Vreelandella piezotolerans: one gene and its partner. The protein of the gene in region 2 interacts with the protein of the main gene of each other region in a pairwise test. Links are inferred from orthologs where the notes say so. Each region holds a gene or a part of one and is shown on either strand. Other genes may lie near its edges.

Region 1 (4,908 bases), 1.1 Mb from region 2 along the record:
GTTCCCTATCCCGGCAAACAGGTCGAGCAGCCGCCCTCCTTGTCCAGGCGCCAACCATGCTATCACCTGCGCCACCATCTTTTGGTTGACTTCGGCATTTACTTGTAAAAAATCGCCGGGGGCAAACGTCAGCACCAGTTCGTCAGCGGTCTGTGAGTCAGTCACGCCCAATGCGCTCAATGAATAGCGCTCTTCTAGTGCAGGTGCCTCACCATACCAGTGCAGCGAGGGTGACTCCCGGCCCAGCCATATGCCAAAACGCACGTGGTGTTGATCTGCAAAGGATTGCCAGCGCCCCCTATCTTGAGGCTGCTCTTTAAGCTGTCGCACCAGCACTACCGTGGCCTTAGGGGTCGAGAGCAATTCGATATGGCCGATGGAGCGCGGTGCATCCAACTCGATAAGCAGCTGTTTTAACGGGTCTAGTAGCGCCTGTAGCGACGGCACCAACACATGGCAGTGTTCGATATCGACCAACCGATGGCTATTGGCTGCTCTAAATCCCAGGCGCACGTTACCCTGACCATCGACCTTGACGCCTAGACGAGCCCGTCGGCGATAGTGTTCGGACTGCCCGTTAATGGGCGTCACTGCCGATAGCCTCACGCCTTGACGGGCCATCAGTTCACTAACGACCTCACGCTTATGGGCACGCTGTGCATCGAGCGCTAGGTGCTGCAAATCACATCCGCCACAGTGGCCGAAATGCGCGCACGGCGGCTCTACACGCTGGGGAGAGCGGGTTACTAACGTTTTGACGTGCGCTTCGTCGAAGCGCTTGCGCGTGACATGTACCGCCACCTCGACCTGCTCTCCAGGCAGCGCCCGATCGACGAACACGGTTTTACCGTCCGGGTGATGGGCCACGCCACGCCCATCATGGGCCAAACGCTCGATCGACAGCGGCGCGCCGACATCGATGCCGATAGGCTGCTTGGTCGGCACGCCGTTGCTATAAGGTTGGCGGGCCAACCCAGAGTGGCCCGAGGCGGGCCGTGGTGGCCGCCGCTTACCCAACATAGCCATCTATACCTCCGGGGCGAACAGGCCCGTGGAGAGATAGCGATCGCCTCGGTCACACACAATGAACACGATGACCGCATTTTCGGTTTGCTCGGCAATACGCAGGGCGCCTGCCAAGCTGCCACCCGATGACACGCCCGCCAAAATGCCCTCTTCACGGGCCAAACGGCGCATGTGTGTCTCGGCTTCCTGCTGACTGATATCGAGTGTGATATCCACCCGCGGCGCTTCGAATATGGCGGGCAGATACTCCTGTGGCCAGCGGCGGATGCCTGGAATACTGGCCCCATCGGCGGGCTGTAAACCGACGATTTGAATCGCACTATTCTGCTCTTTCAGGTAGCGCGACACGCCCATGATCGTTCCGGTGGTTCCCATTGAACTCACGAAGTGGGTTACCTCTCCGCCCGTTTGCCGCCACACTTCCGGCCCGGTGGTACGGTAATGCGCCAGCGGGTTATCCGGGTTGGCAAACTGGTTCAGTGGTTTGCCTTCTCCCCGAGCGATCATGGCGTCAGCGATGTCCCGCGCTTCTTCCATACCGCCCTCTTTACTGGCCGTGATCAGCTTGGCGCCGTAAGCGGCCATGGCCTGCTTGCGCTCGGCGGAGGCGTTTTCCGGCATGACCAACGTCATGTTGTACCCTTTGATGGCCGCTGCCATAGCAAGTGCAATGCCGGTATTTCCAGAGGTCGCTTCGATGAGCGTATCTCCCGGCGAGATCTCACCGCGGGCTTCGGCTTCGCTGAGCATGGAAAGCGCCGGGCGGTCCTTGACCGAGCCGGCCGGGTTATTCCCCTCCAGCTTGGCCAATAGCGTGTTGTTCTTTCCAGCACTGATGCGCTTAAGGCGCACCAAGGGCGTATTGCCCACCACCTCTTCGAGCGTGGGATAATTCATCGGACACTCCTTATCGTAACCGTTATGCTGCATTATATCGGTGCTGCCTGTGAGTGGACAGGCAACCTTCCAGATTCGACGAGCTTCTTTCATGTCATTAAATACGCGCCTGCTGTTCGCTCTGCTTGGTTTCCCTCTGCTTGTCTATGCCGTCATGGCCGTTCTGCTGGTCCTGCAAAATGAACATACCGGTAGAAGCGTGCTCGAAGATCGGTTGACCAGCGCTGGAGAATTGTTAGCTCCCAGCCTTGGGGCTGCCATGGCCGATGGCGACTTGCCACGACTGGAAGCGTTGGCCCGTCAGTTGTTGGAGCACCGTGGTCTAAGAGCGGTGACACTGTTCGACGAGCAGGGCAACCGCTTGTTGGTACTGGGCCGTTCGATGCCGCCTCCGCCGCGCCTGAACGCGCCCGACGTGACCGTCATCGCCAAAGAGGAAGACACGTGGCGCCTACAGGTACCGATCACCAGTCAGGCGGTGGGTGGGACCAGCCTTGTTACCAACGGCTGGTTGGAAGCCGAGATGGATATCCGCGCACTAACGCTCGAGCGCTACCGTTTGATCGCCAGCTTGAGCCTCGGTGGCATGCTGCTCGGCCTGCTGCTATTCCTGGCGGCCTTTGCCATCAGCCGCTACGCCAGCCGACCTATCGAAGAGGCCAACCAAGCCTTATATCGCTTGTCCCGTGGCGATTACAGCCTCGTGATGTCCCACGCCAAGCCCACCGAATTCAAGCAGCTAGCCAAACACATCAATCGACTGGCCGAGCATTTCCAACAGGCTCAACGAGATATGCAGAGTCAAATCGAGCAGGCGACCAGCGAGCTGCAAGAGTCGATGGAAACCATCGAAGAGCAGAACATCAAGCTAGACCTCGCCCACCGCAGCGCACTTCGGGCCAACGCGGTCAAATCCGAATTTCTAGCCAATATGAGTCATGAAATCCGCACGCCGCTCAATGGCATCGTGGGTTTCTGCCGCCTACTCGGGCGCTCTTCGCTGGATAGCCGTCAAAAAGAGTGGCTAGAACACGTTCGTCGCGCCTGCGACAACCTGCTCATGCTGGTGAACGATGTCTTGGACTTCTCCAAACTGGAAGCCGACCGGCTTACGCTGGAAGAGGTGGACGTCGATATCGTTGCTTTAGTGGATGAGATCATAGGCCTACATGCCCCCGAAGCGCAGCGCAAGCAGCTCCATTTGGTCGCCATGGTGTACGACGACGTGCCCACGCCGCTTTGTGGCGATCCGCTGCGCATTCATCAGGTGCTCAACAACTTGCTAGGCAATGCGATCAAGTTCACCACCGAGGGGGAGGTGATCGTTCGCGTGATGCTAGAGAACCAAGAGGGGCAGCATGTCGTGCTGCACATTAGCGTCAGCGATACGGGCATCGGGCTGAGCGAAGAGCATCAGCAGCAGCTCTTTAGTGCCTTCTCCCAGGCAGAGCCCAGCCATTCGCGTCAATTTGGCGGCACCGGTCTTGGGCTGACCATCTGCCGCCAACTCATTCAACGAATGGGCGGTGAAATCACCGTCGATAGTGAACTCGGCAAAGGCTCGACGTTCTCTTTCACTCTGCCGCTGTTGGCGCATCTTGCCGATGAACGCCCTCCAGAATTGACCCTGGATGGCCCGATCATTCGACTTCACGAGCCGCACCTTCCTACCCGCAACGTGCTCGAGCACCTGTTAGAGCGCTGGGGAGCGCGTCCTGTCTCGTTCATCGATGCAGGCAATGAGGCACTGCTGATTCTCTGCCTCTCGGCTGAGGATTTTAACGACGAGCGAAAAGGCTACTGGCAGTCGGTCATTGAGCAGACGCCTTGTCCGGTACTGGTGCTGGCCAATACCACCAGCTTCGATCTACCCACCTGGGAGCTTCCCCACGGTGGTGAGATGCTGTGCAAGCCATTTACCCGAGCGCAACTGGCCACCACGCTACGCCACCTCTTGCAGCCACAGGCACAGACAGCACCCAGCGCCAACGTTTCTAAACCGCTACCGGCCCCGCGCTTGACGATTCTGATCGTCGACGATAATGCGCCCAATCGCGAGCTGCTCAAAGCGATGCTGGAGAGCGATACCCTGCAAATCGCACTCGCCGAGAGCGGCCATGAGGCGTTAGAGTTTGCCAAACATGCCACCGCTGACATGGTGCTCATGGACATTCGAATGCCCGGCATGGATGGCATTCAAACGACCCAAGCCTTGCGACGTATCAACAATAGCTGGGCACGCTGCCCCATCATTGCGGTGACGGCCCACGTGTTGAGCGCGGAACGCCAGCAGTGGCTGTCCGAGGGGTTGGACGACGTCATGGTCAAGCCCATCGACGATGTTCAGCTACAGCAGCTGCTCCAGCGCTTTTTAGGGGTGGCAGCCAAGCCTGCGTCGACAGAGCCCACTCGCGCCTTGCAAGCCCCTATCGAACCCTCAAGCTCGCTGCCTGCCGTCGACCTGACGCTGGGTGCCCGACTGGCCGGTGGCAAAGAAACGCTGGCCAAGCAGCAGTTGGTACGGCTCATCGATAGCCTGCCCGAAAGCGAGCGACACATCCGTCGTGCGTTTGCAGCGGAGGATTTGACGACACTACTGGATTGGGTACACGGCTTGAATGGCGCTAGCCGATATTGCGGTGCGCCGGAGCTTGCGCTACTGGTAGAAACACTGGAAACGCGGCTGCGCACCAGCGGACTGCGGCATGTGGAAACGCTGCTGGACGAGCTCTACACCGCCATGGAAAGACTCAGCCAGGAGCGCGCTGCGCTGGTCGAAAAGTGATGACCGACGTCATCGCTCCAGTACGACAAAAGCAACGGCATAATCGGCTTCATCGCTTAAGGTAATGTGGGCGGCGGTGGCGCCGCTTTCGAGAAATCGGCGCTGCGCTTCACCGCTGAGCTTGAGGCTCGGCTTACCCAGTGCATCGTTGAGCACCTGTATCTCGCCCCACTGCATGCCCTGGCGGAGCCCTAGCCCAA
Region 2 (5,305 bases):
GCGTGATCGTTGACACCCTTCCCAATACCATGTTCCGGGTTGAGCTTGAAAACGGCCATGTCGTGACCGCTCACATCTCTGGCAAAATGCGTAAAAACTACATCCGCATTCTGACTGGCGACAAGGTCAAGGTAGAACTAACGCCCTACGACTTGTCCAAAGGCCGTATCGTTTATCGCTCGCGCTAAGCCTTGAGTGTGCCCTCAAGCAACGTCTGCTCACAGATCGCGTCCCACGGCTATTAGTAGCACCGCGTAACGACGGCGCCGCTCCCTGGAAACGACAACGCCCCGTCGAAGACAGGGCGCTGTGCGTGCTAGCGAATATGCATTACTGCTTGTCGGTCATCTTAGCGCCCTTTTCAGGGCGCATCTGCCATTTCCGACTCTGTCGAAAGATGAAGCTCTCCCTCCTCCAGGCTAACATGTACGATACCACCGTGCTCGGCCAGCTCTCCAAACAGAATCATCTCTGCGAGTGGCTTCTTGAGCTTCTCTTGGATCAAGCGAGCCATCGGCCTTGCCCCCATATCCGGGTCGTAGCCTTTCTCTGCTAGCCAATCTCGGGCGACGTCGTCTACATCCAGCTGCACGCGCTTCTCGTCTAGTTGCGCTTGAAGCTCGATCAGGAACTTGTCGACCACGTTGCGCACTACCGTCGTGGGCAGCGCATGGAATTGAATGATGCCGTCCAGGCGGTTACGGAATTCCGGCGAGAAGGTCCGACGAATCACTTCCATCGCATCCGTCGAGTGATCCTGGCTCTGGAAACCGATAGAGCGACGCGACGCCTGCTCCGCCCCAGCGTTCGAGGTCATGATCAAAATCACATGGCGGAAGTCTGCCTCGCGGCCGTTGTTGTCCGTCAAACGACCGTGATCCATGACCTGCAATAGCAGATTGAAGACTTCTGGATGCGCTTTTTCGATTTCGTCGAGAAGCAGCACGCAGTGCGGCTGTTTGGTGACGGCCTCGGTCAGTAGCCCACCCTGGTCATACCCCACATAGCCTGGAGGCGCACCGATCAAACGCGACACGGTGTGACGCTCCATGTACTCCGACATATCGAAACGCACCAGCTCGATGCCCATGATATGCGCCAGTTGCTTGGCTACTTCCGTTTTACCGACCCCAGTCGGGCCTGCGAACAGGAAACTGCCCACGGGCTTATCGGGAGATTTCAGGCCCGCACGGGAGAGCTTGATGGCCGCCGACAGTGAATCGATCGCTTCGTCTTGACCAAACACCAACATTTTCAGGTCGCGGTCCAACTTCTCGAGCTGTTTACGATCCGAACTCGAGACGCTCTTCGGCGGAATGCGCGCAATGGAGGCCACCACGGCTTCCACCTGCTCCACGTCGATCGTCGTAGCGCGTACCTCAGGGGGTAGCATCCGCTGATGCGCACCCGCTTCGTCGATCACGTCGATCGCTTTATCGGGCAGGAATCGATCGTTGATGTAGCGATCCGCCAATCGGGCCGCACTTTCCAACGCACCGTCGGTGTATTTCAGTTCGTGGTGCTCTTCGAAGCGCGAACGCAGCCCTTTGAGAATCTTGATGGTGTCCTCAACGGACGGTGCCAGCACGTCGACCTTTTGGAAGCGGCGTGCCAAGGCGCGGTCTTTCTCGAAAATTCCGCGGAACTCCTGGAACGTGGTCGAACCAATGCAGCGCAGCTCACCTGAAGAGAGCAGCGGTTTCAACAGATTGGAGGCGTCCATTACGCCGCCCGAGGCAGCGCCCGCGCCAATGACCGTGTGAATCTCATCGATGAACAAGATGGCATTGGGCTGTTTGCGCAGCTCGCTCAGCAAGCTCTTGAGGCGCTTTTCGAAATCGCCACGGTATTTGGTGCCTGCCAATAGTGCGCCCATGTCCAATGAGTAGACCACCGCATCGGCGATCACTTCGGGCACGTCTTCTTCGACGATGCGTTTGGCCAGGCCTTCAGCAATGGCGGTTTTGCCCACGCCCGCCTCACCCACCAGCAGGGGGTTGTTCTTACGACGACGGGCCAGGATTTGCACGACACGCTCGAGCTCGTGATCACGACCAATTAGCGGGTCGATTTTACCCTGGCGCGCCTGCTCGTTCAGGTTGGTGGCATAGCCCGTCAGCGGGTGAGCGGCACCTTCGGCACTGCCCTCTTCTGCATCGTCGTTCTCTTGAGAAGAGGGAGAGGGTGAAGGGCCATGACCAGACACTTTCGAGATGCCGTGAGCAATGTAATTTACTGCATCGACCCGTGCCACGCTCTGTTGCTTCAAGAAATAGACTGCCTGACTCTCTTGCTCAGAGAAGATCGCTACTAGCACGTTAGCGCCTGTTACTTCACTCTTGCCAGACGATTGAACATGGAATACCGCACGCTGAAGCACGCGTTGGAAGCCCAGCGTTGGCTGTGTTTCACGGTCACCCTGCCCCTCGGGGATCAGCGGTGTGGTCGAATTGATGAAATCCTGCAGATCGGACCGCAGCTTGTCGAGGTTTGCCCCGCACGCCTTCAGCACATCCACCGCAGAAGCATTGTCTAGCAGCGCCAGAAGCAGATGCTCGACGGTCATAAACTCGTGGCGCTTCGAGCGAGCCACGGTGAAGGCCGTGTTCAGGGTCAGTTCAAGTTCTTTGCTCAGCATGGCAGTCCCCTTTTCGCTACTACCTAGGGCATATCGCCACCTAGGGCTTGCGTCGGATCAGTTTAATCGACCGGCACTTTCAACATCGGGTACAAATGGCATGGTTGCAAGCCCCTGCGCTACTTTTTTTCAACGCAGGTTACGTCAACGGGGTCAATCGGCCGCTTCGATATCGCTCATTAATGGGTGCTCGCACTCACGGGCGTACTCATTCACTTGATAGCTCTTTGTTTCAGCAATATCCCGGGTAAAAATGCCGCACGTGGCTTTTCCCTGAGTGTGTACGGCCAGCATGACCTGTACGGCTTTTTCGCTATCCATATTGAAAAAACCCTGCAGCACTTCGACGACAAACTCCATGGGGGTATAGTCGTCGTTGTGCAACACCACTTTATATAAAGGCGGCTGTGCCAGCGCGGGCTCGGCCGACTGCACCGCTAAGTCATCATCGTGCTCGGGCATGCCTGGACGCGTCATGCCTGCCTGTAGCGTCGCTACCACGATTGGGCTTTCTGTAATACGCATAAGCTGCAAGGATCATCTCTAGGCTGACGGACGGTGTCTGACAAGCAGTTCTAGGGAGGATGCTGAGAGCAGCCTCGGTTGTACACACTATAATCTGCTGTATAAGACGCACGCCATCAACAAGGGTTCACGAAAAACTCGAAATTATCACACTGGGCAAAACAAAAAACCCCTGCCTGCTAAGCAGGCAGGGGGCGAGCCGCACACAGGGTGCGACTGTCACCAGGCGATTTAGCCTTTGGCAACCATTGCCAGGGCGTCGTTTAGCGTCTTGCTTGGACGCATGGCTTGGCTGGCCAGTTCACCGTTCGGGTGGAAGTAGCCTTGAATATCGACCGGCTGACCTTGAACGCTATTGAGTTCGTCAACGATCGCGGCTTCGTTGGCTTTGAGCGCTTCGGCCAAACGGGCGAACAGCGTTTTCATATCGCCATCCTGATCCTGAGCTGCCAATGCTTCTGCCCAGTAGAGGGCCAGGTAAAAGTGGCTGCCACGGTTATCCAGCTCGCCGACTTTACGCGATGGCGACTTGTTGCTGTCGAGGAATTTGCCATTGGCTTCATCCAGCGCTTTTGCCAACAGCGTCGCGCGGGCATTACCGAAGGTGCTGCCTAGGTGTTCGAGCGACGCTGCCAGCGCCAGGAACTCACCCAGCGAATCCCAGCGCAGATGGTTCTCTTCCAGGAACTGCTGAACGTGCTTCGGTGCCGAGCCGCCAGCGCCGGTTTCGAACAGACCACCGCCGTTCATCAGCGGCACGATGGAAAGCATCTTGGCGCTAGTGCCGAGCTCCATGATCGGGAACAGGTCGGTGAGATAGTCGCGCAGCACGTTACCGGTGACGGAGATGGTGTCTTCACCCTTGCGAATGCGTTCCAGGGAGAGTTTCATCGCGTCGACGGGCGCTAGTATACGGATATCCAGGCCGGACGTGTCGTGGTCTTTCAGGTACGTTTCGACCTTCTTGATCAGTTGGGCGTCATGGGCACGGTTGGCGTCGAGCCAGAACAGCGCTGGAGCACCGCTGTCGCGGGCACGAGTGACCGCCAGCTTCACCCAGTCTTGAATCGGCGCATCTTTGGTTTGGCACATCCGCCAAATGTCGCCCGCTTCTACCGTGTGGCTGAATAGCGTTTCGCCCGAGTCGTCGGTCACCACGACGGTACCGTCGGCGGGCATTTGGAAGGTTTTATCATGGGAGCCGTACTCTTCGGCTTTCTGCGCCATGAGGCCCACGTTAGGAACGCTACCCATCGTGGTCGGATCGAACGCACCGTTCTGCTTGCAGTCTTCGATGACGGCTTGATAGATGGTGGCGTAGCAACGATCCGGGATGACCGCTTTGGCATCCTGCAACTCATCGTTGGCATTCCACATCTTGCCGGAATCACGAATCATCGCCGGCATGGAGGCGTCGATGATCACGTCGCTGGGCACGTGGAGGTTGGTGATGCCTTTGTGGGAATTCACCATCGCCATGGCCGGGCGTGTTTGATACAGCGCCTCGACATCGCCTTTGATGGCGTCTTGCTGGTCGCTGGGCAGCTTCTCGATGGCGCTGTACAGGTCGCCGATACCGCTGTTGGCGTTGAAGCCCGCGCTCTTCAGTGCGTCAGCGTGCTTCTCCAGCACCTCTTTGTAGAACTCTTCAACTACGATGCCGAACATGATCGGGTCGGAGACCTTCATCATGGTAGCTTTCAGGTGCAGCGAAAACAGCACGCCGCTCTCTTTAGCATCGTTGATCTGGCTGTCGATGAAGCTACGCAGACGACGGCTGCTCATGCACGCCGCATCGATCACTTCACCCGCCTGTACCGCAAGCCCCTCTTTTAGCACTACCTGGGTGCCATCGGCTTGCTGCAGCGCGATCTTCAGCGTGCCCGCTTTTTCCATGACCGCTGACTGCTCGCTGCCGTAGAAATCGCCTTCGCTCATGTGCGCGACATGAGACTTGGAGTCAGCGCTCCACTCGCCCATACGGTGCGGGTATTTACGCGCGTAGTTCTTGACCGATTTCGGCGCACGACGGTCAGAATTACCCTCACGCAGCACCGGGTTTACCGCACTGCCTTTGGCTTTGTCATAGCGCGCTTTGATGGAGGCCTCTTCATCGTTCTTAGGCTCTTCCGGATACGCCGG

The links. The genes of interacting proteins can lie anywhere in the genome.
Region 1: the proteins of clpA (region 2) and GYM47_RS10195 interact in binary tests that used the Escherichia coli proteins (3 or more experiments, as listed by UniProt). The link is inferred for Vreelandella piezotolerans from one-to-one orthologs.

The regions. Positions count from the first base shown.
Region 1 is NZ_CP048602.1:2,215,503-2,220,410, forward strand. What follows is about bases 1,701-4,908. They hold GYM47_RS10195 (ATP-binding protein), read left to right. Parts: upstream 1,701-2,014; coding sequence 2,015-4,708; downstream 4,709-4,908. Other genes in these bases: cysM (cysteine synthase CysM), read right to left, coding at 1,701-1,923; acpS (holo-ACP synthase), read right to left, coding at 4,718-4,908. Also shown: 23S rRNA (uracil(1939)-C(5))-methyltransferase RlmD, read right to left, coding at 1-1,026; more of cysM, read right to left, coding at 1,027-1,700. UniProt on the Escherichia coli protein: Member of the two-component regulatory system UvrY/BarA involved in the regulation of carbon metabolism via the CsrA/CsrB regulatory system. Phosphorylates UvrY, probably via a four-step phosphorelay.
Region 2 is NZ_CP048602.1:1,151,693-1,156,997, reverse strand. The notes cover bases 1-2,978. They hold clpA (ATP-dependent Clp protease ATP-binding subunit ClpA), read right to left. Parts: upstream 2,639-2,978; coding sequence 362-2,638; downstream 1-361. Other genes in these bases: clpS (ATP-dependent Clp protease adapter ClpS), read right to left, coding at 2,792-2,978; infA (translation initiation factor IF-1), read left to right, coding at 1-188. Also shown: more of clpS, read right to left, coding at 2,979-3,100; GYM47_RS05345 (NADP-dependent isocitrate dehydrogenase), read right to left, coding at 3,395-5,305. UniProt on the Escherichia coli protein: ATP-dependent specificity component of the ClpAP protease. It directs the protease to specific substrates. It has unfoldase activity. The primary function of the ClpA-ClpP complex appears to be the degradation of unfolded or abnormal proteins.